4 regions of the Anaerobacillus sp. CMMVII genome follow, and region 4 is predicted to be linked to each of the others. Evidence: riboswitches for the same ligand, from Rfam matches in the RefSeq annotation. Region 4 holds a riboswitch; each other region holds the start of a gene.
The links. Region 4 has a riboswitch for S-adenosylmethionine ahead of H1D32_RS19625 (homocysteine synthase). Riboswitches for the same ligand answer to the same signal wherever they lie in the genome.

Region 1 (5,775 bases), 130 kb from region 4:
ATCAACGGTAAATGCAAAAATGGTAACTGGTAAAATAGAAGTTTTAGCATCGAAAATAGAGGTCTTAAATAAATCAAAATCACTCCCATTTTTAATTGAAGATGATGCGACAGCATCCGAAGACGTCCGTTTAAAATACCGTTATCTTGATTTAAGACGCCCTGAGATGCAAGCTACTTTTATGTTACGACATAAAACATCGAAGTTAATTCGTGACTATTTAGACGAAAATGCATTTTTAGAAGTTGAGACTCCTATGCTTACAAAGAGTACACCAGAGGGTGCGCGCGATTATTTAGTACCAAGTCGTGTTCACCATGGAGAGTTCTATGCATTGCCACAATCTCCACAAATTTTTAAACAGTTATTAATGGTTTCTGGTTTTGAGCGTTATTATCAAATTGTTCGTTGCTTCCGCGATGAAGATTTACGTGCTGATCGCCAACCAGAATTTACCCAAGTCGATATTGAAACTTCTTTCATGGACAAAGAAGATTTATTAGCGATGATGGAAGAGATGATGAGTAAAGTCATGAAGGAAGTTAAAGGTATTGATGCAATAACTCCGTTCCAAAGACTTTCTTATGATGAAGCGATGAATCGCTACGGTTCGGATAAGCCGGATACTCGCTTTGACATGGAACTAGTTGAACTTTCTCATATTGTCAAAGACTGTGGTTTTAAAGTATTTACTTCAGCTATCGAAAATGGTGGAATTGTTAAAGGGTTAAATGTCAAAGGTGGGGCAACGAAGTATTCTCGTAAAGAGATTGATGAACTAGCGAAATTCGTTGCGATTTATGGAGCGAAGGGTCTTGCTTGGTTAAAGGTTGAAGAAGACGGATTAAAAGGCCCAATTGCCAAGTTCTTGTCAGACGAAGAGCAAATGGAATTGCGGTCAGCTATTCACGCTGAAACAGGAGATTTGTTATTCTTTGCTGCTGACAAAAAGAAAGTCGTTTTTGATAGCTTAGGTGCACTTCGCTTAAAATTTGCCAAAGAATTAAATCTAATCGATAAATCAAAATATAACTTCTTATGGGTAACTGAATTCCCGCTTTTATCGTATGATGAAGATGCAAAACGCTATGTTGCCGAACATCATCCATTTACTCGACCAGTAAAAGAGGATCTCGAGTTACTAGTTAGCACACCTGAAAAAGTACGAGCAGAAGCTTATGACTTAGTGTTAAATGGTTACGAGCTTGGTGGTGGATCACAACGGATTTACGAACGCGAGCTACAGGAGACGATGTTTAAAGCTCTTGGTTTTTCTGACGAGGAAGCACGTAATCAATTTGGTTTCTTAATGGAAGCTTTTGAATATGGGACACCTCCACATGGCGGAATTGCACTGGGGTTAGATCGTTTAATCATGATCCTTGCTGGTAGAACAAATTTACGTGATACCATTGCCTTCCCGAAAACAGCGAGTGCAAGTTGCTTGTTAACTAATGCACCGAGTGGAGTAAGTGAGGCACAATTAAAGGAGCTAAACTTATCCGTTGTGCCTAAGAAAGAAGAGAAGGTTGAAGCTTAATTAGTTATGAGTTTTGAGTGCAGAGTGATGAGTTGGTGAAAGTAAAGCTTCGAAGCAATACATTCAAAAACTCAAAACTCAAAACTCAAAACTGCAATTTTACATTTTACATTTCTTCTAGAACATGGTATATTGTTTTTACTTGAATTTTATAAAAACTCTGATTATTATAACGGTAAAATACACAACAAATAAATATCACTTATCAAGAGAGGCGGAGGGACTGACCCGATGAAGCCCGGCAACCTGTTTAGGTATCCATTGGATAACCGATAGAGTAAATTGTACGCTTCTATGCGCAGACAATTCGCTTTAACAAACAAGGTGCTAATTTCAGCAGAGCTACTAGCTAGCTCTGGAAGATAAGTTAAGGCACAAAAACCTTTCCTTATCTGGAAAGGTTTTTTTATTGGCTAAATTAAGTTCTTCCATGGTGAAAAGGAGATGATGTCATTGCTTAAGATTGGTTTACTGGGCTTTGGAACAGTAAATTCTGGGGTATATGAAGGAATTACAGATACGTTACCTTATTTAGAAAGTATTTTAGGAACAAGAATTACTGTGGAAAAAATACTGATTAGGGACAAAAAGCGTTATTTAGGTGAAAAAAATAGTGAGTTATTTACAGATTCTCCTGACGATTTTTTTAGCTATGAATTTGATGTTGTTTTTGAGGCCATGGGTGGTGAGCAACCTGCGTTAGATTACATTACGTTTTTATTAAGTAAAAAGGTTCCGATTGTTACAGCAAATAAAGAGCTAGTAGCTAAGCACGGATCAAATCTAGAAAATTTAGCATACAAAAACGAAACATTTATTGGCTACGAGGCTACAGTTGCTGGTGGGATTCCCATTATTAATACACTGAAAAGTCAATTACAATGGACTTCTGTTGAAAAGATTTCAGGGATTTTAAACGGTACTACAAATTACATTATTACAAGATTGCAAGCGGGTAGCGATGATTTTGAGACGGTATTAAAAGAAGCACAACAGCTTGGGTTTGCTGAAGCAGATCCTACGTCTGATATTGAAGGATTTGATGCTTTATATAAGCTACAAATACTATGTAGGCTTTGTTTTGGAAGCTGGCCAAAGCCTGAGCAGTTTCAAAGAAGTGGAATGTCTCATTTAAAGAGCTGCCATTTTAAAGCTGGTGAATACTTCAATTTAAAACTTAAGTATATTGCTGAAGCATATTATGATGGAACCGATATCAAAGGTTCAATTTCTCCATGTTTTGTAGATGCGAAATCCCCGTTGGCGTCTATTGAAAATGAGAATAATGGAGTATACTTACAAGGAGACTGGTTAGGTAATTTTTTCGCATCAGGACCAGGAGCTGGTAAAAGGCCGACAGCGACAAGTATGATTGAAGACTTTCTTCATCAACTACAGAAAAGTGGGAACCAACCACGTGTTCCGAAATTAAAAAAAATAAGTAAATTAGAATGCAAAGAGTTTTTGCTTGTTTTTGATACAAATAATGAAACAGAGGTTTATCATACCTTAAAAGAGATAATACACTCAGTAGAAGAGGTTGTCCAATTTGACAATAATCAAAAAGTTGCAATGTTAGTCACAATAAATGAGTTAATTCCATTAAACAATACCGCTAATGAAAAAGTAGAGTTTTATCCGGTATTGCGAGTTAATGGGAAAGTTCAAAAAACAAAGGCGAACAAACAATTGAAAGCATTGTAATAGTAAGAAAACATTCTGCTTGTTTATTTCTCAGAAGTTCACTTTTATATAAAGTATTTCTAAGCAAACTTGAATTCAAAATAAATCATGATATTATTGAAATAACAAATGAGTCCTGAAGTGTTCGTAGGATACTATACGTTTTGAGCCAACATTTTTAATATGGGAGCTTGAAGTTTTAGCTTGGCATACAAGCCTTCACGAGAGGAAGTACAAAGAGTTAAACAAAGCACCCACCTGCTGAGGCAGGTTCAAAACTATGTGTTATACGGCATATCGGGACTCTATTTTATTTTACTGGAAATGACAAACCTAGGAACTATTCCTAGGTTTTTTCTTATATCTTAATCAAAGGAATTAGAGTGGAGCATCAGCCTATGTATAGCTGTAGTCCGAAAGGGGAAATTTACATTTTATACTGCATATGATATATTTTTATTCGTGTAGTTTAGATTTCCTATCGTATTAATAGGGATTGGAAGGAGAAAAAGTAATGTTACATCAATTTTCTAGAAATGAACTCGCTATCGGTCATGATGGTTTAGAACTTTTAAGAAACAGTACGGTTGCTGTCTTAGGTATCGGTGGTGTTGGGTCTTTCTCCGCAGAGGCATTAGCGAGGTCAGGTGTTGGAAGGCTAGTGCTAGTAGATAAAGATGACGTCGATATAACAAATGTAAATCGGCAAATTCATGCGCTACTTTCAACTGTAGGTCAACCTAAAGTAGATTTAATGAAGGCTAGAATTGCAGATATTAATCCAGAATGTGAAGTAATTGCTCTAAAGATGTTTTACACCGAAGAGACGTATGAAGCTTTTTTTGAATATGGACTTGATTTTGTCGTAGATGCTTCTGATACGATTTCATATAAAATTCATTTAATGAAAGAATGTTTAAAACGGAAAATTCCTATTATTTCAAGCATGGGGGTAGCTAATAAATTGGACCCCACAAAACTTCGGATTGCAGACATATCTAAAACAAGCTATGATCCAATTGCAAAAGTGGTTAGGACAAAACTAAGAAAAGAAGGAATTCATAAAGGGATAAACGTCGTTTTCTCTGATGAACAACCGATTAAAATTCGTGAAGAAATTAGAAAAGAAATTGTTTCCAAAGCACAGGAAGAGTCTCCGGTCAGAAAAGCCAAAATGCCTCCGTCCTCGAATGCGTTCGTACCATCTGTATCAGGGTTGATTATGGCTGGTCACGTAATTACTACCCTACTTAAGGATATTCATATCCAAAGATAGCCGAAAAATTGGATGTTGAATTTGTTTCCCTAAAAGGACAAATTCAACATCTCCATTACCAATATCCTCCTTTACCATCTTTCCTACTTTTTTTCAAATAATTTGCTTTTCTAGCTAACCTGATACATGAAAAACTCATAACAACCTCCAATTTATTACCATTTTAGTACAATTTTGTTATAACTTTCGTCCTTTCTTTGTGTTTTTATACAAAAAACGATAGTTATTTGACCTTATATTTTTACTAATGAATGAATTAGTAGTTTTTGTGGAATTTCTTTGAACTTTGTATTGATAAATAATTTAACTTTTCATATAATGAAAGCACTTACAAATAATCATCAGATGACCAGAAGATAAGGTTATCAACGAAATGGGGATTTTAGGATATTATCATAGATTATAGAGGAGATACTAAATCTATTGTTATCCGATGATCATTTGCAATTACTATCAAGGGGGAATTTTTTTGAGTACAGGGTTTTTAGCAATCATAGCATTAGTACCAATTTTATCAGTATTACTCTTCTTGGTCATTTTACGTTGGCCAGCTAGTCGTGCAATGCCACTATCTTTCTTAATCACAGCTGCAGTAGCATTGTTCGTTTGGAACGTTCCAATGAATCAAGTAATGGCAGCATCGCTTCGTGGGATTGTAACATCATTAGATATTTTATTTATCGTCTTTGGAGCAATTTTACTATTAAACACACTAAAAGAAGGCGGAGCATTAAATACAATTCGCCAAGGCTTTACAGATATTTCACCTGACCGTCGTGTTCAAGCGATCATTATTGCTTGGTTGTTTGGCTCTTTCATCGAAGGTGCATCAGGTTTTGGTACGCCAGCTGCAATTGCGGCGCCACTACTAGTTGCAATTGGTTTTCCAGCAATGGGAGCAGTATTAGTAGCTTTAATTATTCAATCAACACCGGTAACATTTGGAGCAATCGGTACACCGATCGTTGTAGGTGTTAATAATGCTTTAAACCCACTAGCTACTAGTGGAACGATTGCAGATCTTCCAGCAACATTACTTGTCATTGCTGGTCAAGTTTCAGTTTTACACATGATCGTTGGTGCGTTTGTACCATTAGTCATGGTTGCAATGTTAACAAAGTTCTTCGGTAAGAATAAATCATTTACAGAAGGTTTAGGCAATTTTGGAAGTTTGCTATTTTCGCAGGTTTAGCATTTACACTTCCTTATATGATCATCGCAAATTTATTAGGTCCTGAATTCCCATCTTTATTCGGTGGACTAATTGGTTTAGCAA
Region 2 (5,775 bases), on a different contig from region 4:
TGTGATGTGATAGTCTATGTGCATACGCCTAGAAGTGTGTTTAACTACATAAAAAAAGGAGGATTAAATTTATGAATTAACGGAAAAAAAGTGGCCGACAATTGTCAGCCACTTTTTTAGATGAATTATTAATTTAGATAATTATAGGGTAGGTCCAGCATTTCGTATTTCATCAGAAATTTGTGTAAACTTCTTGAAGTTTTCTTGGAATTTCTGTGCAAGCTCTCTAGCCTTGACTTCGTATGCTTCCTTGTCTTTCCATGTTTCTTTTGGCTGTAAAACCTCATCTGGCACTCCTGGGCAACGAGCTGGAATATTTAATCCGAAAATAGGATCAACTACCGTTTCAACATTATTTAACTCACCTTGGAGTGCAGCGTGTACCATTGCACGAGTATAAGCTAAATTCATACGTTTACCAACTCCGTATTCGCCACCGGACCAACCCGTGTTCACTAAAAATACTTGGGCACTGTGTAAATTTATTTTATTCCCTAACATTTCTGCATAGCGGTTTGCTGGAAGTGGTAAAAATGGTGCACCAAAGCATGTTGAGAATGTTGCTTCTGGACTTGTAACACCACGTTCTGTACCAGCAAGCTTACTAGTATAACCAGATAAGAAATGATACATAGCTTGTTCTTTCGTAAGCTTACTGATAGGAGGTAAAACTCCAAAAGCATCAGCAGTTAAGAAGATAATTGTATTAGGATGTCCAGCTACACTTGGGATCATTGAGTTTGGAATAAGCTCTAGTGGATACGCAGCACGTGTATTCTCAGTTAGAGTAGTGTCATCATAATCAGGCATCCGTTGTTCATCTAAAATGACATTTTCAAGGACTGAACCAAATCGAATAGCATTGTAGATTTGTGGTTCCTTTTCTTCAGATAGATTAATGCATTTTGCATAGCAGCCACCTTCAATATTGAAGACACCAGTGTTTGACCAACCGTGTTCATCATCACCAATTAAATGGCGATTAGGATCAGCAGAAAGTGTCGTTTTTCCAGTTCCAGAGAGACCGAAGAATAAAGCTACATCGCCTTCATCACCAACATTTGCGGAGCAATGCATCGATAAAACATTTTTTTCAGGTAATAGATAGTTCATAATTGAGAAAATTGATTTTTTGATTTCTCCAGCATACTCAGTTCCACCAATAAGGACCGTACGTTTTTCAAATGAAATGATGATAAATGTTTCTGATTTAGTTCCATCAACTGTTGGATCAGCTTTGAAGCCTGGTGCTGAAATAATCGTAAATTCTGCTTCGTGAGTAGCTAATTCAGCTGCTGATGGTCGAATGAACAATTGTCTTGCAAACAGATTGTGCCAAGCGTATTCATTTATTACGCGGATTGGCAGGCGGTAGCTTTTGTCTGCGCCAGCGAAGTTCTTCGAAACGAAAATTTCATCTTTCGTTTTGAGATAGGCAAGGACCTTTTTATATAAATTCTCAAAAACCTCTTTACTAATAGGTTGATTTACCGAACCCCAATTAATTTTGTTTTTCACAGAAGTTTCTTCAACGATGTATTTATCTTTAGGTGATCGACCAGTATATTTTCCAGTTGTAGCGCGAAGTGCACCTGTAGAAGTTAGAATTCCCTCTTTTCGATCAAGTGATCTTTCAACCAATTGTGATACCGATAAGTCGTGACAGATATTTGCACCTTTTAAAATATTATCCAGCTCTGTTTCATAACTAAGTGTACTCATTCGCACCAAAACCTTTCCTTATAAAAATTGTTATATTTTTTAATATATGCTGTAATTATGTTCTTTGATATTAATTAGTATAACACATTCAAATTAATAGTCTATACTATTTACTTTTTTTACTAATTTTTTTTTGTTTATTTTTAATCAATAAAGAAGCTAACAGTAGACAGTTGCAATTTTCTCAAGGAATTGAGCGATAGTATAATTCAAAAAATGTCACGTTAATGCTAGGTTAAATGTGTTATACAAAGAGGGATTGGTCTTCGACAAAATTAGCCAATATCAACGAAAAATGGTTGACATTGGATATCTTGTGCGATATGATATGAGCCGAACGGATACTCTTATTCCGAGTCGGTGGAGGGACAGGCCCGAAGAAACCCGGCAACCAACACTAATTTGTAAGCTTGATTAGCTTGCATATCACATTAGTGAAAAGGTGCTAACCTGCAAGACTGTGGTCTTGATCGATAAGAGGCGAAAGGCGGATAATCAAAACCTTTTCCTCAAGATGGAAAGGTTTTTTTCGTATGAGGGTTCTAATCATTGGTGAAAATAAAAACCAATGAAAAATGCCCAATGCTTAGTGTAAACATAGGTTCAATGGACAAGCTAAGTTTAATAAGGAAATGATTTGTTCTTTCATTAATCAAATTCTGTTGACTATTTAGTCAAAAGGGAAAATGAGTACCGTATCAAAGAAGAACATATCCTAAAATGGATAAAGGAGGTACAAAAAATGACAGAAAAGAAAACTCGTCGTTTATTTACATCAGAAAGTGTAACTGAAGGTCATCCTGATAAAATTTGTGACCAAATTTCCGATTCGATTCTAGATGCAATTCTAAGCAAAGATCCAAATGCACGTGTCGCCTGTGAAACGTCAGTAACTACTGGCTTAGTATTAGTTGCAGGTGAAATTACAACATCTACATATGTTGATATTCCTAAGATTGTTCGTGAGACTATTCGTGAAATAGGATACAATCGTGCCAAGTATGGCTTTGACTCTGAAACATGTGCTGTTTTAACATCAATTGATGAACAGTCACCAGATATTGCTCAAGGTGTTAACCAAGCTCTTGAAGCACGTGAAGGTTTAATGTCAGATGCAGAAATTGAAGCAATAGGTGCTGGCGACCAAGGATTAATGTTTGGCTATGCAAACAATGAAACACCAGAATTAATGCCTTTACCGATTTCTTTAGCACATAAGCTCGCTCGTCGTTTAACGAAGGTTCGTAAAGAAGAAATCTTACCTTATTTACGTCCTGATGGTAAAACACAAGTAACAGTTGAATACGATGAGAATAATAATCCTATCAGAATTGATACCATTGTTATCTCAACACAACACCATCCAGAGGTTTCTTTGGAGCAAATTCAACGCAACCTAAAAGAGTATGTAATTAAGCCAGTTGTCCCTGAAAATTTAATTGATGAAGAAACAAAATACTTCATTAACCCTACAGGACGCTTCGTAATTGGTGGACCACAAGGTGATGCTGGTTTAACAGGTCGTAAAATTATTGTAGATACTTACGGTGGTTATGCCAGACACGGTGGAGGCGCATTCTCTGGTAAAGATCCAACAAAAGTTGACCGTTCAGCTGCATACGCAGCCCGTTATGTTGCAAAAAATATCGTAGCTGCAGGATTAGCAGACCGTTGTGAAGTTCAACTTGCTTATGCAATTGGGGTAGCTCAACCAGTATCTATTTCTATCGATACTTTTGGAACAGGAAAAGTTTCTGAAGAAGTACTTGTTGAAGTAGTTCGTTCGAATTTCGATCTACGTCCAGCAGGTATCATCAAGATGCTAGATCTACGTCGTCCTATTTATAAGAAAACGGCTGCCTATGGTCACTTTGGCCGTACAGATGTAGAACTTCCTTGGGAATTCACTGATAAAGCTGCGGCATTAAAAGCTCAGGCATTAAATTAAATAATAAAAAAAGCTGATTCTTTTTCTTAGAAAAAAGAGTCAGCTTTTTTTATTAAAAAATGTCACAATTCTGTCACAATTTTTTGTCAATTAATCTCCGTTATTGCAAACGTTTCCTTTGTAGCTATGATAACAATTCTTCAATTTGGGATTTTTAATAAAAAAGAAAAACGTTATATTTTGTGATATTTTGTCACAAGGTTTATCTGAAAATTTGTCATGAATGTTATTAATATAAAGGTATCACATCTTGTTTCGTCGAAATTTATTAAAAGATTTTGATAATTCTTTTAATTGAATTTCATAATTGCCTTAACCGAGCGAAATCAATCTATATGTTGTTGCGAAAATAATGAATTGTGAAATGTATTCATTTAGAAATTTATATAAGAGGAGGAGTTTGTGATACCTACTGCAAAACTTAGTGATCACGACCTTTATTTATTTCATCAAGGTAGTTTGTTTAAAAGCTACACTTTCTTAGGAGCACATTTACATACTGTAAAAGGAAAAAGTGGTGTTCGATTTACTGTTTGGGCTCCTAATGCGGTCCAGGTCAATGTAGTTGGAAACTTTAATCAGTGGATTGGGAAAAACCATCGGATGACACGTATTACTTCGAATGGTATATGGACCACATTTATTGAAGGTCTAAAAGAAGGAGATTTATATAAATATGAAATAGAAAGCAACCTAGGTAAGGTTTTCCAAAAATCAGACCCCTATGCTTTTTACTCCGAAATCCGACCGAATACTGCCTCACGAATCACCTCTCTAAGTGGCTATAAGTGGAATGATGATAAGTGGCAGCAAAAAAAGAAGAAACAAAAACAGCGTATATATGAGGAGCCTCTTTCAATTTATGAAGTTCATCTTGGGTCATGGCGCTTAAATAAAGAGAAACAATTTTACACCTACCGTGAGCTTGCTCATGAACTTGTCGACTATGTGAGTGAAATGGGTTATACACACATTGAAATTTTGCCTATCTCTGAGCATCCTTTTGACAAGTCTTGGGGTTATCAAATAACGGGGTATTTCTCAGTAACAAGTCGCTATGGGACTCCAGATGATTTCAAGTACTTAGTTGATTGTTGTCATCAAAAAGGGATTGGTGTCATTCTTGATTGGGTTCCAGGTCACTTTTGTAAAGATGACCATGGATTACGTTTATTTGATGGAGAGCCGGTTTTCGAATATGAAAATCCGTTAATAGCTGAAAAAAAAGAATGGGGGACGTTAACATTTGACTTTGCTAGACCAGAGGTTGTCTCATTTTTAATTTCTAATGCTCTCTTTTGGATGGATGTCTATCATATTGATGGATTACGAGTCGATGCTGTTTCAAGCATGCTTTACTATAATCATGGCAAAAAGGGCGATGAAGAAGAAATACGCAATCAATATGGTGGGTATGAAAATTTAGATGCCATTTCTTTTATTAGAAAATTAAATGAAACAGTGTTTCACTATTACCCCGAGGCACTAATGATGGCAGAAGAATCAACGGCGTGGCCGAATGTGAGTAGACCTACATACCTAGGTGGTCTCGGATTTAACTTTAAGTGGAACATGGGTTGGATGAATGACATGCTTAAATACATGGAATTAGACCCAATTCATCGGAAATTTCAGCACACGTTAATCACTTTTTCTTTCCTATATGCTTTTACCGAGAATTTTATTTTACCGTTATCTCACGACGAAGTTGTCCACGGGAAAAAATCTTTACTAAACAAAATGCCAGGTGACTATTGGCAAAAATTTGCTAACTTGCGAGCTTTTTATGGGTACATGACAGCACATCCTGGGAAAAAGTTATTGTTTATGGGTGGAGAATTCGGACAGTTTGATGAGTGGAAGGAACTAGAAGATTTAGATTGGGAAGTTCTAGAATATGAAATGCATGGAAAGATGCATCATTTTGTTAAAACACTGAACCAATTTTACCTAAAAGAACCTTCGTTATGGCAGTTAGACCATCGACAAGAAGGCTTTGAATGGATTGATCCGAATAACTGTGATCAAAGCATTGTTTCCTTTATTAGAAGAGGTAAGCAACCCAAAGATGCTTTAATTCTGATATGTAACTTTACTCCAGTTGT
Region 3 (5,775 bases), on a different contig from region 4:
GTTTTGAACCGAAAGATCTTCCATCCCTATGATGTCGTGGTTTTTGACAAGAATGGTTGAAAGTTTGTGTAGGAAGTCTGTACGAGCGTTCGTAATCTTTTCATGAATCAGAGCGACCTTTTTTCGTTGTTTGTACCAGTTCGATGAACCGATGCTTCGTCTGGAAAGGATTTGTTGAGCCTTTACTAATTTTTGTTCAAGCGAATGAAACCACCTCGGATTTTGATAGATAGTACCATCCGAAAGAGTCGCAAAAGCTTTAAGATCGACATCGATACCGACAGATGAATAGGTTTCAGGCAGCTTTTCGACCTTTGTTTCTACTAAAATACTAATGAAGTATTTACCACTTGGATTGCGCCGAATCGTCGCATTTATAATTCGCCCGTTCACTTCACGACTTTTCGCAAAACGAACGAGTCCTAGTTTTGGTAACTTGATGCAACGATCCAAAACCATGATGTTCCCATTGGTTTGTTTTGTTGTGTATGTCTGAACCTTGTTCTTCTTTGACTTAAACCGAGGCGCTTTGGCTTGTTTTTTGTAGTAGCGAGTATACGCATTATTTAAGTTTTCTACGGATTTTTGGAGAGAAATACTATCAACTTCTTTTAGAAATGGGTACTGTTTCTTTAACAAACGAACCATTTTTACCGAGTCGTATTTTTAAAAGAATTCACCTTTCCAAGCATTTGTAGGAAGCTGCCCGGATTGCTTCATTTCTTCCACGATGTACCAATAGGCATCTTTCTGTTTTTGCTTGGCAAGGAAGAAGTTAAACACGAAACGCGCACTTCCAATGGTTTTATTGATAAGCTCTAGTTGTGACTTTGTTGGGTAGATACGAAATTTATAGGCTTTCTTAACAACCATATTTTTCACCTCACTCTCTAACCATATTATACCACAAAATAAGATCGTATGTTCTGTTTTTGAAAAAAATAGCCATTCATCCCCCACATACTCGTAAACTCCTTGAAGTTGGGGGTCTTCTGGCCAAAAATGATAAATTCGGGAGAACTTTGTTATTTTTTTACTTCTCATCTGAAAACAAAACATGTTACGATTGGGGAATAGAAAGAAAAGAAGGAAGGTAGCTAAAGATAATGTTTAGTATCATTTTTGCAAGTTTGGCTCCTAGTCTATCTCTACTTTGTTTTTTTTATCTAAAAGATAAATACAATTCTGAGCCCCTTGGAATGGTATTACGAAGCTTTATCTTTGGGGTTTTATTAGTATTTCCTGTCCTTGTAATCCAATATGCCTTTAAGGAAGAAGGGTTATTATTAACCCCGATTTCACAGGCTTTTATCTCTGCTGGGTTATTTGAGGAATTTTTTAAATGGTTTATTTTATTTTATATTGCCTATAAACACGCCGAATTTAATCAGCACTATGATGGGATTGTTTATGGAGTGAGTGTTTCTTTAGGCTTTGCGACAATGGAAAATGTCTTTTATTTATTAGCTTATGGTGTTGATCAAGCGTTTGTCCGTGCTTTATTGCCAGTCTCAAGCCATGCTTTATTTGGGGTTATAATGGGTTATTATTTAGGAAAGGCAAAATTTAGTCATCAAAAACAGAGGAGAAAGCTCTTGGTACTCTCTTTTATCATCCCTTGGTTATTACACGGTACGTATGATTATATTCTATATGTTCAACGATACTGGGTGTACATGATGCTACCGTTTATGATTTTTTTATGGTGGTTGGCCTTAAAAAAAGTAAAGCTAGCTAATAAAACAACCTCAAAAAAACTCTCGGGAAAGTGAAAAAAATCTACTAGAATGGGCATAAATAGGTAGAGGACATTGATTAATAATGAGGTGAGGGCGTTGTTTCAAACAAAACAAAGATATAAAGTAACTGTTAGATGTCATGATTGTGGTGAGAAGTTTATTTTGCGAGGAAAGTTAAATAAAGAGGGGAATTATGAAACTGGATTTAAACGTTGTATATGTGGAAATGAAGAAACTTTACAAGTAGATGCAAGACTTGAATAAAAATGTTTGCAATTATTTTAAAAATAGTGTACTTTAATAATCACATAATTAAAAATTTTAACAATTCTTATCGTGAGAGATGGAGGGACGTGGCCCTATGAAATCTCAGCAACCAGCCTAAAAGGTCAGGTGCTAAATCCATCAAGTGGTTTTCAAGCTTGGAAGATAAGAAGGAGCCTACTGTATTCAGCAACTTCTTCTTAATTTTAGGAAGAAGTTTTTTTTATACTTAGATCCCTCTTATTAAAGCAAATCTGAACTGGTTTAAGGATGAATGAAAACGTAGTAAGGGTGGTCAAGAGATACTAGGTGGTGCATGTTAAACAGCTTTTTTGCGAGAACAGCCTATTAAAATTATTTAATAGTTAAAACGGTAACAGGAGAAGGAGAGTCAGCAATGGGTTATAAGCATTTGGAAACTGATTTAGTTCAACTAGGAAATAGAAGTGATAACAAAACAGGTGCAATCAATCCACCGGTATATTTTTCGACTGCCTACCGCCATGAAGGTATAGGGCAATCAACGGGGTATGATTATAGTAGAACTGGTAATCCGACTCGACATATCTTAGAAGAAGGAATCGCACTTTTAGAAGGCGGTGATCGTGGCTTTGCATGTAGTTCTGGTATGGCTGCCATTCAAACAGTTATGTCTATCTTTAAGCAAGGTGATGAGATAATCGTATGTCAAGATTTATACGGTGGTACATATCGACTTTTTCAGCAAGGATGGCAGCACTGGGGGATATCGTTTCGTTATTGGGACGGGGAAAATTACCAGAAATTAGATTCTTTGGTTACTGAGGCGACGAAAGCAATTTTCATTGAAACCCCAACAAATCCTCTAATGCAGGAAATGAGTATTGCCCAAGTGAGTGAATTCGCACAAAAATATCATTTATTACTGATCGTAGACAATACTTTTTATACACCATATCTTCAAAGACCAATAGCGGAAGGGGCAGACATTGTCATTCATAGTGCAACCAAGTATTTAGGTGGGCATAATGATGTTTTGGCCGGCTTAGTCACTGCTAAAGGGGAAGCGTTATGCGAGAGAATTGGTTTTTTTCATTACGGGATTGGCGCAACATTATCTCCATTTGACTCGTGGTTATTAATTAGAGGTATGAAGACATTAGCGTTAAGAATGGAGAAGCATGAAGAAAATGCAAAAGCGATTGCCAAATTCCTAAGTGAACATCCTTTAATTACGGACGTTTTATACCCTGGACGGGGCGGTATGTTGTCTTTTCGGATTAAAGATGCCAAATGGGTAAATCAATTGTTGCAAAGTTTAAAGTTAATTACTTTTGCTGAAAGTCTCGGGGGGGTTGAGAGCTTAATGACCTACCCAACAACTCAAACGCATGCAGATATTCCTGAAGAGCTTCGTGAAAAGAACGGCGTTTGTAAACGACTGCTACGATTTTCTGTAGGGATTGAAAATAAAGAAGATTTAATAGATGACTTAGCACAAGGCTTGGCAAGTCTTCAAGAAGGAGGTTCTACATTTGAGTGAACAATATAGAATTCAAACTAAGCTTTTACACAATGAGCACAAAGTGCATCAGGAAACGGGAGCGGTAAGTGTACCGATTCACCATTCATCAACATTTCATCAATATTCTTTCGATAAGTTCGGAAACTATGAATATGCAAGAGGTTCTAATCCGACTCGAAAAGCACTTGAAGAAGTCATTGCTGATCTAGAAGGCGGCATCCGTGGCTTTGCTTTTTCTTCAGGGATGGCAGCCATTTCAACTGCTTTTATGCTCCTGTCGAAAGGAGATCACGTGTTAATTACCGAGGACGTCTATGGAGGGACTTATCGTTTCGTTACTCAAGTTTTATCAAAATTTGGGATTGAGCATACTTTTGTTGATATGACAAATCTAGAGGAAGTTGTAAGCAAGCTAAAAGCAAATACGAAACTAATCTATATTGAAACTCCTTCAAATCCAACCTTAAAAATTACAGATATCAAATCTATCGTTAAGATTGCCAAGACTAATAAGTGTTTAACGTTTTGTGACAACACATTTTTAACTCCGGTCTTCCAAAAACCATTAGAGCTAGGGGTTGATGTAGTTCTTCACAGTGCCACGAAATTTTTAGGGGGACATAGTGATGTTGTTGCTGGGCTTGCAGTTGTAAAAGACGAGGAGCTAGGTGAACAATTAGCATTTTTGCAAAATTCTTTTGGAGCTATTTTAGGTGTCCAAGATAGTTGGTTAGTTTTACGTGGTCTAAAGACTTTACATGTACGAATGAAAGCAAGTTCACAATCGGCGCAAATACTTGCCAACTGGCTTTATGAACGTAAAGAGATAAAGACTGTGTATTATTCCGGATTAGAACATCACCCTGGAAAAGTCATTCAAGATCAACAGTCTTCAAGTCATGGAGCTGTTTTATCGTTTGAGTTCTCTACTAGACAACAGGCGAAATCTTTTGTTGAAAAGGTGAAACTTCCTGTTTTTGCAGTGAGTTTAGGGGCTGTAGAAACGATTTTGTCGTATCCAGCCACGATGTCCCACGGTTCAATGCCGGAAGCAGAACGTCTAAAGCGTGGAATTACTGATGGATTGTTAAGGCTATCTGTGGGGTTAGAAGATGTGAATGACCTTATTTCTGACTTTGAGCAGGCTCTTGATCGTTTATAGGTGATTTTTTGAAACTGTAGAGATAACTCTTTTTGAATACTTCAAGAACTTCTTTTTGCCGCAATGATGAAGTCAATTTTTTCGACAAGGTTATTTTCTCAAAAATTGCTGCCTATAAAATAGTTAAAATCAAGGTTTTTGTGGCGTCTTTTCTAACATAAAAGGTTGGATACCAAGAATGTGGTTTATTTTTGAGTGTTGTCCAAAAAGCCACAATGTTTATGAAAAGAGCCTTTAATTAAGATAGAGAGAGGAAGAGATCGATGGGTTTTTTGCAAGACTTGGAAACAAAAACGTTAATAGGTGATGGAGCTATCGGAACCTTTCTCTATTTAAAAGGATTAGATCGCTGTTTTGAGGAATTAAATTTATCCGATCCAACAAGAGTTCAAGAAGTTCATGAGGCTTATATAACAGCGGGAAGTCAAATTATTCAAACTAACACTTATGCAGCTAATAGGATAAAGTTGTCTAGATATGGATTAGAAAATAAAGTAGCTAGTATAAATGAAGCGGCTTTCAGTTGTGCTAGAGCCGCGGCAGGAGAGAAGGCTGTTTACGTTGTAGGAACAATCGGTGGGATTAGAGGATTTCAAAAAGGAGCACAATCCATACAAGAGATTGTTCAAAGCTTTGAAGAACAAATGAATAATCTCTTAGAGTCTGAGATTGATGGTTTGTTATTTGAAACATTCTACGATTTTGAAGAACTTTCTACTTGTTTATCAATAGCCAGAAAAAAAACAACGCTGCCGATTATTACCCATGTTTCTCTCGATGAAGTAGGAGTTTTACATGGTGGAATTTCCTTAAAAGATGGATTAACAGCTTTAGAAAACTTAGGAGCTGATGTCGTCGGAATGAATTGTAGGATGGGACCTTTTCATATGCTTCAATCCTTTGAAGAAGTTCCATTATTGAAAAAAGCCTTTCTATCAGCTTACCCTAATGCAAGTTTGCCAGATTATAAAGATGGTAGACTCGTTTATCAAACGAATCCAAAGTATTTTGGTGATAGCGCTAAGTCGTTTGTAGAGCAGGGCGTTCGCTTGATCGGTGGTTGTTGTGGGACGACACCTGATCATATTAGAGCAGCTGCCGAGGCT
Region 4 (5,775 bases):
TGCAAGAGTAACCTTTGTTAGAGATGACGGGAAAATTAATATATCAATGCAACCTAAAGCGCATGAACGAAGACATGATGATGCTGATAAAATCTATGATTTTTTATTGAAACGTGAGGGTGGTATGCCTTACACGGATAATTCAGATCCGATGATTATCAAGCAAAAGTTCGACATGAGCAAAGGGGCATTTAAACGAGCCATCGGAAAACTTCTAAAGGAAGGTAAGATTTATCAAAAAGATGGTTGGACGTATAAAAAGGAGTAAATTGGATGAATTACGGAAAGTTTGCTTATTTGTATGATGAGTTAATGAAAGACGCCCCTTATGACCAGTGGGTGTCTTTCGTTTTAAAAATATTGGAAATGAATCACTTAAATCAAGGAGAAATTCTCGACCTTGGCTGTGGAACTGGAAATATTGCAATACCATTAAGTAAGCATGGATTTAAACTAACGGCAGTGGACTTATCAGAAGAAATGCTATTTATAGCTAACGAAAAAAGCAAAGTTGAAGGAACAACGGTGCAATTTTATCAACAGGATATGCGAGAATTAGAAGGCTTAGGTACATTTAATACGGTAGTCTCTCTATGTGATTCGTTAAACTACCTGAAAAATGAACAAGAAATTTTGACAACCTTTCAAAGAATTGCGGACCATCTAGAGGACAATGGATTATTTATATTTGATGTTCATTCCATTTATAAAGTTGAAGAAGTGTTTACTGGCCATACGTTTGCACATAATGGTGAAGAGATCGCCTATATTTGGGAATGTTTTGCTGGTGAACCTGCCTATAGTGTTGAGCATGATTTATCCTTTTTTGTCTTAAATGAGCAGGGATTTTATGAGCGTTTTGATGAATTTCATCAGCAACGGACATACCCGATTAATATGTATGAGCAAGCATTGCATAACGCTGGATTTAATTTAGTGTCAATTACTGGTGATTTTTCTTTAAACGAGCTCAATGAGAAAGCAGAACGTTGGTTTTTTGTTGCTAAAAAAGCTTAGTATTTTCATGATCTAGTAAAAAAGAGTCAATTTCCTAATTTTGTGGAAATTGACTCTTTTCACATATTGTTATTTTTTTTATAATATGTTTATTGGAATTGTTTTTTTATTTTTTCTATGTCTTCATAGTATTTTGCATGTGTTTTTTCAAATACGAGGTCAAACATATCCCCAATTTCTTCTTTTAGAACTTTTAAGCCCTCACCCGTGACACCACCTGGAACTGAAACCCGCTCTTGTAAGGTCGGTAATGTGTAAATTTCTTTTTCAAGTAATTTTCCAAATCCTATCACCATTTCACTTGCTAACTTTGTTGCATCATCTTGTGTAATTTCAGTCTTGCGTACCGCGGACTCGATAAAACACTGTACCAAATAACTAAAGAAGGCTGGTCCGCAACTAGCGATATCAGAAGCTACACGTGTAATCTTTTCATCAATAATTACGGGTGTGGAAATATGTGTCAGTAGACTGTGTAGAGTTTCAGCATCGCCAGCAGTACATGTAGTTCCTAGAGTTACTAGTGAAGTCCCTGCTAAAGCACTATTCGTAATGCTTGGGATAATGCGGGCTGTTTTACAACAAACAATTGACTCTAATTGATCAATAGTTATCGGACTAGTTATTGAAATAATCATTTGATGCTCTTTCAATACAGGATTTATCTCCTTAAGTAATGAATGAAATTGTAAAGGTTTTACACATATAAACATTATGTCAGCCTCGCAAGCAACATCTTTAGCGGACTCAACTACTTTTAAATCTGGAAATCTTTCAGTAAAAGCATATGCTTTTTCAATTGTTTTGTTTGTGATGATAAGTTGAGATGGGGTTACTGCAGTTGATTCAACGAACGCTTCAAGTAAAATGCTCCCCATACTACCTGTTCCGATAATCCCGATTTTCATGTGTTCAACCCCCTCCTTGTCGAACTTTCTTCCCTTAAGTCTATGTGCCTCAAAGAGTGATTATGCCACAAATCAGCGACTTTGCGAAAATACAAAAAAGCCCAGCAAATAAATCATTGCTGAGCAGAAAAGTTTAGTTTTTTCGATTAATAAATTCTACTACCATTTCTTTTTTGACAAGTTTCCTCATTGGAAAACGGAATTTTCTACTTAGGTTGTTCATCTCTTCAGTAATAGCATTTATTTCTGTTAAAGAAAATTCCTGATTTTTCTTCGCCGCTTGTATTACAGCCTCAATTTTTTCTTCCCGTAACAAATCCAGTTCTCGGTATCTTTTTTCTCCAGCAATAAATTTATTTACGTGGGCCTTCATTTGTAAATGTACACTCATGTAAAGATTCTCCTTTTTACCATTCATTTAGGGGGTATTAAAATGATCAAAATTAAACGCAACCGTATTTTTTTAATTGCGGTCTGTACAATTGCCTTGCTACTTAGTGTAAGCTTTATTAGAAATTTTGACAACAGCATAGATACTCAAGAGCAATTTCAATTAGCTATGTACCAAGAAACTGTAGACATCGAAACAGAAACTGTCCCAATAGCTCAGCCCATCATCGTTGACGTGAAAGGAGCCGTAGAAAAACCTGGAGTCTATGAGATGAAACTTGGAGATCGGGTGGTCCATGCCATTGAAAAAGCAAATGGATTTCTCCAAGAGGCAAATAAAAATGTCATAAATTTGGCTTTATTGCTAGAGGACGAAATGGTAATTTTTGTTCCAATAACTGGTGAGGAAGAAATACAAGACTTAGTACCATTAATCTCCAATAAATCTAGTGAAAAAATCAATGTAAACGTTGCCTCAAATGATGAGCTACAAAAGATCCCAGGGATCGGTCCTGCAAAGGCAGCCGCAATTATTAAATATCGAGAAGAAAATGGGAAATTTAACAGCATTGGAGAATTAACGAATGTATCAGGAATAGGTCAAAAAACTGTTGAAAAGATGACAGAATTCATCGAGGTAAAGTAATAAAACATTTACCTTTAAATTTATTGACAATTCTTACTATTAGCCGGTATAATCACCACAATGGCAAAATTAAATGAAAACTCTTATTGAGAGAGGTGGAGGGACTGGCCCTATGAAACCCGGCAACCAGTGTGAAAACACAAGGTGCTAAATCCAACAGAGCTTTGTAGTTCTGAAAAATGAGAGAAAGAAGCAGATATTAACTCTTCTCTCAACCTGAGGAAGAGTTTTTTATTTTGGGAATTTATTTTAATGAATTTCATAATTCACTATTGTCGCTACTAGTTCTAAATGTAGTTGCGTAGAACCATTCGTAACTACAAATAGATTTGATATAGCTCGATTAAGGTAATTATGAAATTCACTCAATTAGAGGAGGAAAACAAAAAATGACCGAAAGAAAATGGAGTTTAGAAACAATTGCTGTACATGGGGGACAGGAAGCTGATAGTAATACGTTATCAAGGGCAGTCCCAATATATCAAACTACCTCTTATGTTTTTAAAGATACTGAACATGCGGCAAATCTTTTTGCTCTAGCAGAGCCAGGGAACATCTACACAAGAATTATGAATCCGACTCAAGATGTTTTTGAAAAAAGGGTTGCTGAACTTGAAGGTGGAATAGCAGCGTTGGCAACTGCTAGTGGCCAATCTGCAATAACGCTAGCGATCCTCAATATTTGTGAGAGTGGAGATGAAGTTGTTGCTTCAAGTTCACTTTATGGAGGAACATATAACCTTTTTGCGCATACATTCAGAAAGTTAGGGATTAAAGTCAACTTTGTGGATGGAACTGACCCAGAAAACTATCGTCTTGCTATAACTGATAAAACAAAGCTTCTTTATGGTGAAATTATCGGGAATCCTAAAGGGGATGTCCTTGATCTAGAAGCTGTTTCAACTATTGCTCATGAAAATGGAATTCCACTTGTTGTCGATGCAACATTTTCTACTCCTGCTTTATGTCGGCCAATTGAACACGGAGCCGATATTGTCATCCATTCTGCGACGAAGTTTATTGGCGGTCATGGTACCTCAATCGGAGGAATTATTGTTGATGGAGGAAATTTTGATTGGGCGAATGGTAAATTTCCAGGTCTTTCAAAACCAGATCCAAGTTATCATGGAATAGTTTATACAGAAGCAGTTGGGAATTTAGCTTATATTATTAAAGCTCGAGTACAACTATTAAGAGATATAGGGCCGGCAATAGCTCCTTTAAATTCCTTCTTATTATTACAAGGTTTAGAAACTTTACACTTACGAATGGAACGCCATTGTGAAAATGCATTAAAGGTGGCGAATTACTTAAATGAAAACTCTTTAGTAGAATGGGTTAGCTACCCGGGCTTAGAGAGCCATCCAAGCCATCTGTTAGCAAGAAAATACCTTCCAAATGGGAAGGGGGCAATTCTTACCTTTGGAATTAAGGGTGGTGTTGAAGAAGGGAAAAGGTTTATTAATGCGCTACAATTATTTTCACATGTAGCTAACGTTGGTGATGCTAAGTCCCTAGTCATTCATCCAGCAAGTACAACACATCAGCAGCTCTCACCAGAAGAGCAACGATCTGCGGGGGTCACACCTGAGCTAATTCGCCTATCAATCGGCATTGAAAACAGTAACGATATAATTGCAGACCTACAACAAGCACTTGAAGTAAGCCAGAGCTAATAATTACGAATTACGAATTACGAGTGTTGAAACATTGTGAAAATTTCACAATGTTTCAACACTCAACACTCAACACTCAACATTCTACATTCAAACATTGACGGACGTGTCATATTTTGTCTAAACTATAGAGAGAAACGCAAGAAGGAGGGACAAACCTTGTCACGGATATCATGGGATCAATATTTTATGGCTCAAAGTCATTTGCTTGCACTAAGAAGTACTTGTACACGATTAATGGTAGGAGCAACGATTGTAAGAGATAAGCGAATTATTGCTGGCGGTTATAATGGCTCAATTTCTGGGGGAGACCATTGTACAGATGATAATTGCTATGTAGAGAATAATCATTGTATTAGAACGATTCACGCGGAGATAAATGCATTGTTACAATGTGCTAAATTCGGAGTCCCAACTGCAGGTGCTGAAATTTATGTCACTCATTTTCCCTGTTTAAATTGTGCTAAAGCAATTATACAAAGCGGCATAAAAGCTGTTTTCTATGCGAAAGATTACAAAAATCACCCATATGCTATTGAGTTGTTTAAAAGTGCAGGTGTGCATGTGGAAAATGTAGAGTTAGAGGAAATGATTTTAGATATGAAAACCACTGAAAAATTAGCTTTTACAGCGGAATTACTGACGAAACTTGAAGAGGCAGGTATCAGTGAGGAAGAGCTAAAGAGTTTAAAAGATCAGGCTAATAAGTTATTTTTACCTGGTTGAGAAAATATAATCTCTTGATTTGGAGGTTTGACAAAGTTGTCTGGTAAGATTTACATTTTAACTCTGGCCACGATTTCTAGTATTATTTTTCGGATTCAGGGCTTACATAGCGTCTCCATTTGCTTATTGTTAGCCCTAATCTACCTTTTGTATAAAAACAAATACAAGTATCCACTTATTTTTGTTTCGATCACACTTTTTGTTTATTTTTATGTGAACCCCTATTATTTTACCCCACCACCACCAGTGCCTTCTCAAAATGTGATCATAGGACAAATAATCTCAATACCTAAATATAATGGAACTAAGATTTCATTTGAACTAAAAACAATAGACAAACAAAGGGTAGAAGTTAATTATTTTGCAAAAACTATTGATGAATTAAATAACTTAAAAACACTTAAGTACGGAC

Region 1: it holds a riboswitch for S-adenosylmethionine, as region 4 does, so the genes downstream of both, H1D32_RS19045 (homoserine dehydrogenase) here and H1D32_RS19625 (homocysteine synthase) in region 4, are expected to answer to the same signal.
Region 2: it holds a riboswitch for S-adenosylmethionine, as region 4 does, so the genes downstream of both, metK (methionine adenosyltransferase) here and H1D32_RS19625 (homocysteine synthase) in region 4, are expected to answer to the same signal.
Region 3: it holds a riboswitch for S-adenosylmethionine, as region 4 does, so the genes downstream of both, H1D32_RS15065 (methionine biosynthesis PLP-dependent protein) here and H1D32_RS19625 (homocysteine synthase) in region 4, are expected to answer to the same signal.

The regions. Positions count from the first base shown of each region.
Region 1 covers NZ_JACEHK010000015.1:357,920-363,694, forward strand. The annotation lists partial or broken gene aspS (aspartate--tRNA ligase) at 1-1,540, shown strand, start outside; SAM riboswitch class I at 1,740-1,909, shown strand; gene H1D32_RS19045 (homoserine dehydrogenase) at 1,994-3,244, shown strand; RNA gene ssrS (6S RNA) at 3,354-3,531, shown strand; gene H1D32_RS19055 (tRNA threonylcarbamoyladenosine dehydratase) at 3,738-4,499, shown strand; gene H1D32_RS25685 (L-lactate permease) at 4,969-5,691, shown strand; gene H1D32_RS25690 (L-lactate permease) at 5,709-5,775, shown strand, end outside.
Region 2 covers NZ_JACEHK010000002.1:302,525-308,299, forward strand. The annotation lists gene pckA (phosphoenolpyruvate carboxykinase (ATP)) at 142-1,722, opposite strand; SAM riboswitch class I at 2,067-2,202, shown strand; gene metK (methionine adenosyltransferase) at 2,465-3,670, shown strand; gene glgB (1,4-alpha-glucan branching protein GlgB) at 4,076-5,775, shown strand, end outside.
Region 3 covers NZ_JACEHK010000010.1:295,650-301,424, forward strand. The annotation lists partial or broken gene tnpB (IS200/IS605 family element RNA-guided endonuclease TnpB) at 1-873, opposite strand, end outside; gene prsW (glutamic-type intramembrane protease PrsW) at 1,107-1,772, shown strand; gene H1D32_RS15060 (hypothetical protein) at 1,836-2,003, shown strand; SAM riboswitch class I at 2,068-2,175, shown strand; gene H1D32_RS15065 (methionine biosynthesis PLP-dependent protein) at 2,401-3,525, shown strand; gene metC (cystathionine beta-lyase) at 3,518-4,669, shown strand; gene H1D32_RS15075 (bifunctional homocysteine S-methyltransferase/methylenetetrahydrofolate reductase) at 4,933-5,775, shown strand, end outside.
Region 4 covers NZ_JACEHK010000015.1:484,278-490,052, forward strand. The annotation lists gene H1D32_RS19600 (CvfB family protein) at 1-268, shown strand, start outside; gene H1D32_RS19605 (class I SAM-dependent DNA methyltransferase) at 274-1,017, shown strand; gene comER (late competence protein ComER) at 1,107-1,925, opposite strand; gene H1D32_RS19615 (DUF2533 family protein) at 2,059-2,316, opposite strand; gene H1D32_RS19620 (helix-hairpin-helix domain-containing protein) at 2,359-2,961, shown strand; SAM riboswitch class I at 3,042-3,147, shown strand; gene H1D32_RS19625 (homocysteine synthase) at 3,351-4,637, shown strand; gene H1D32_RS19630 (ComE operon protein 2) at 4,797-5,363, shown strand; gene H1D32_RS19635 (DNA internalization-related competence protein ComEC/Rec2) at 5,400-5,775, shown strand, end outside.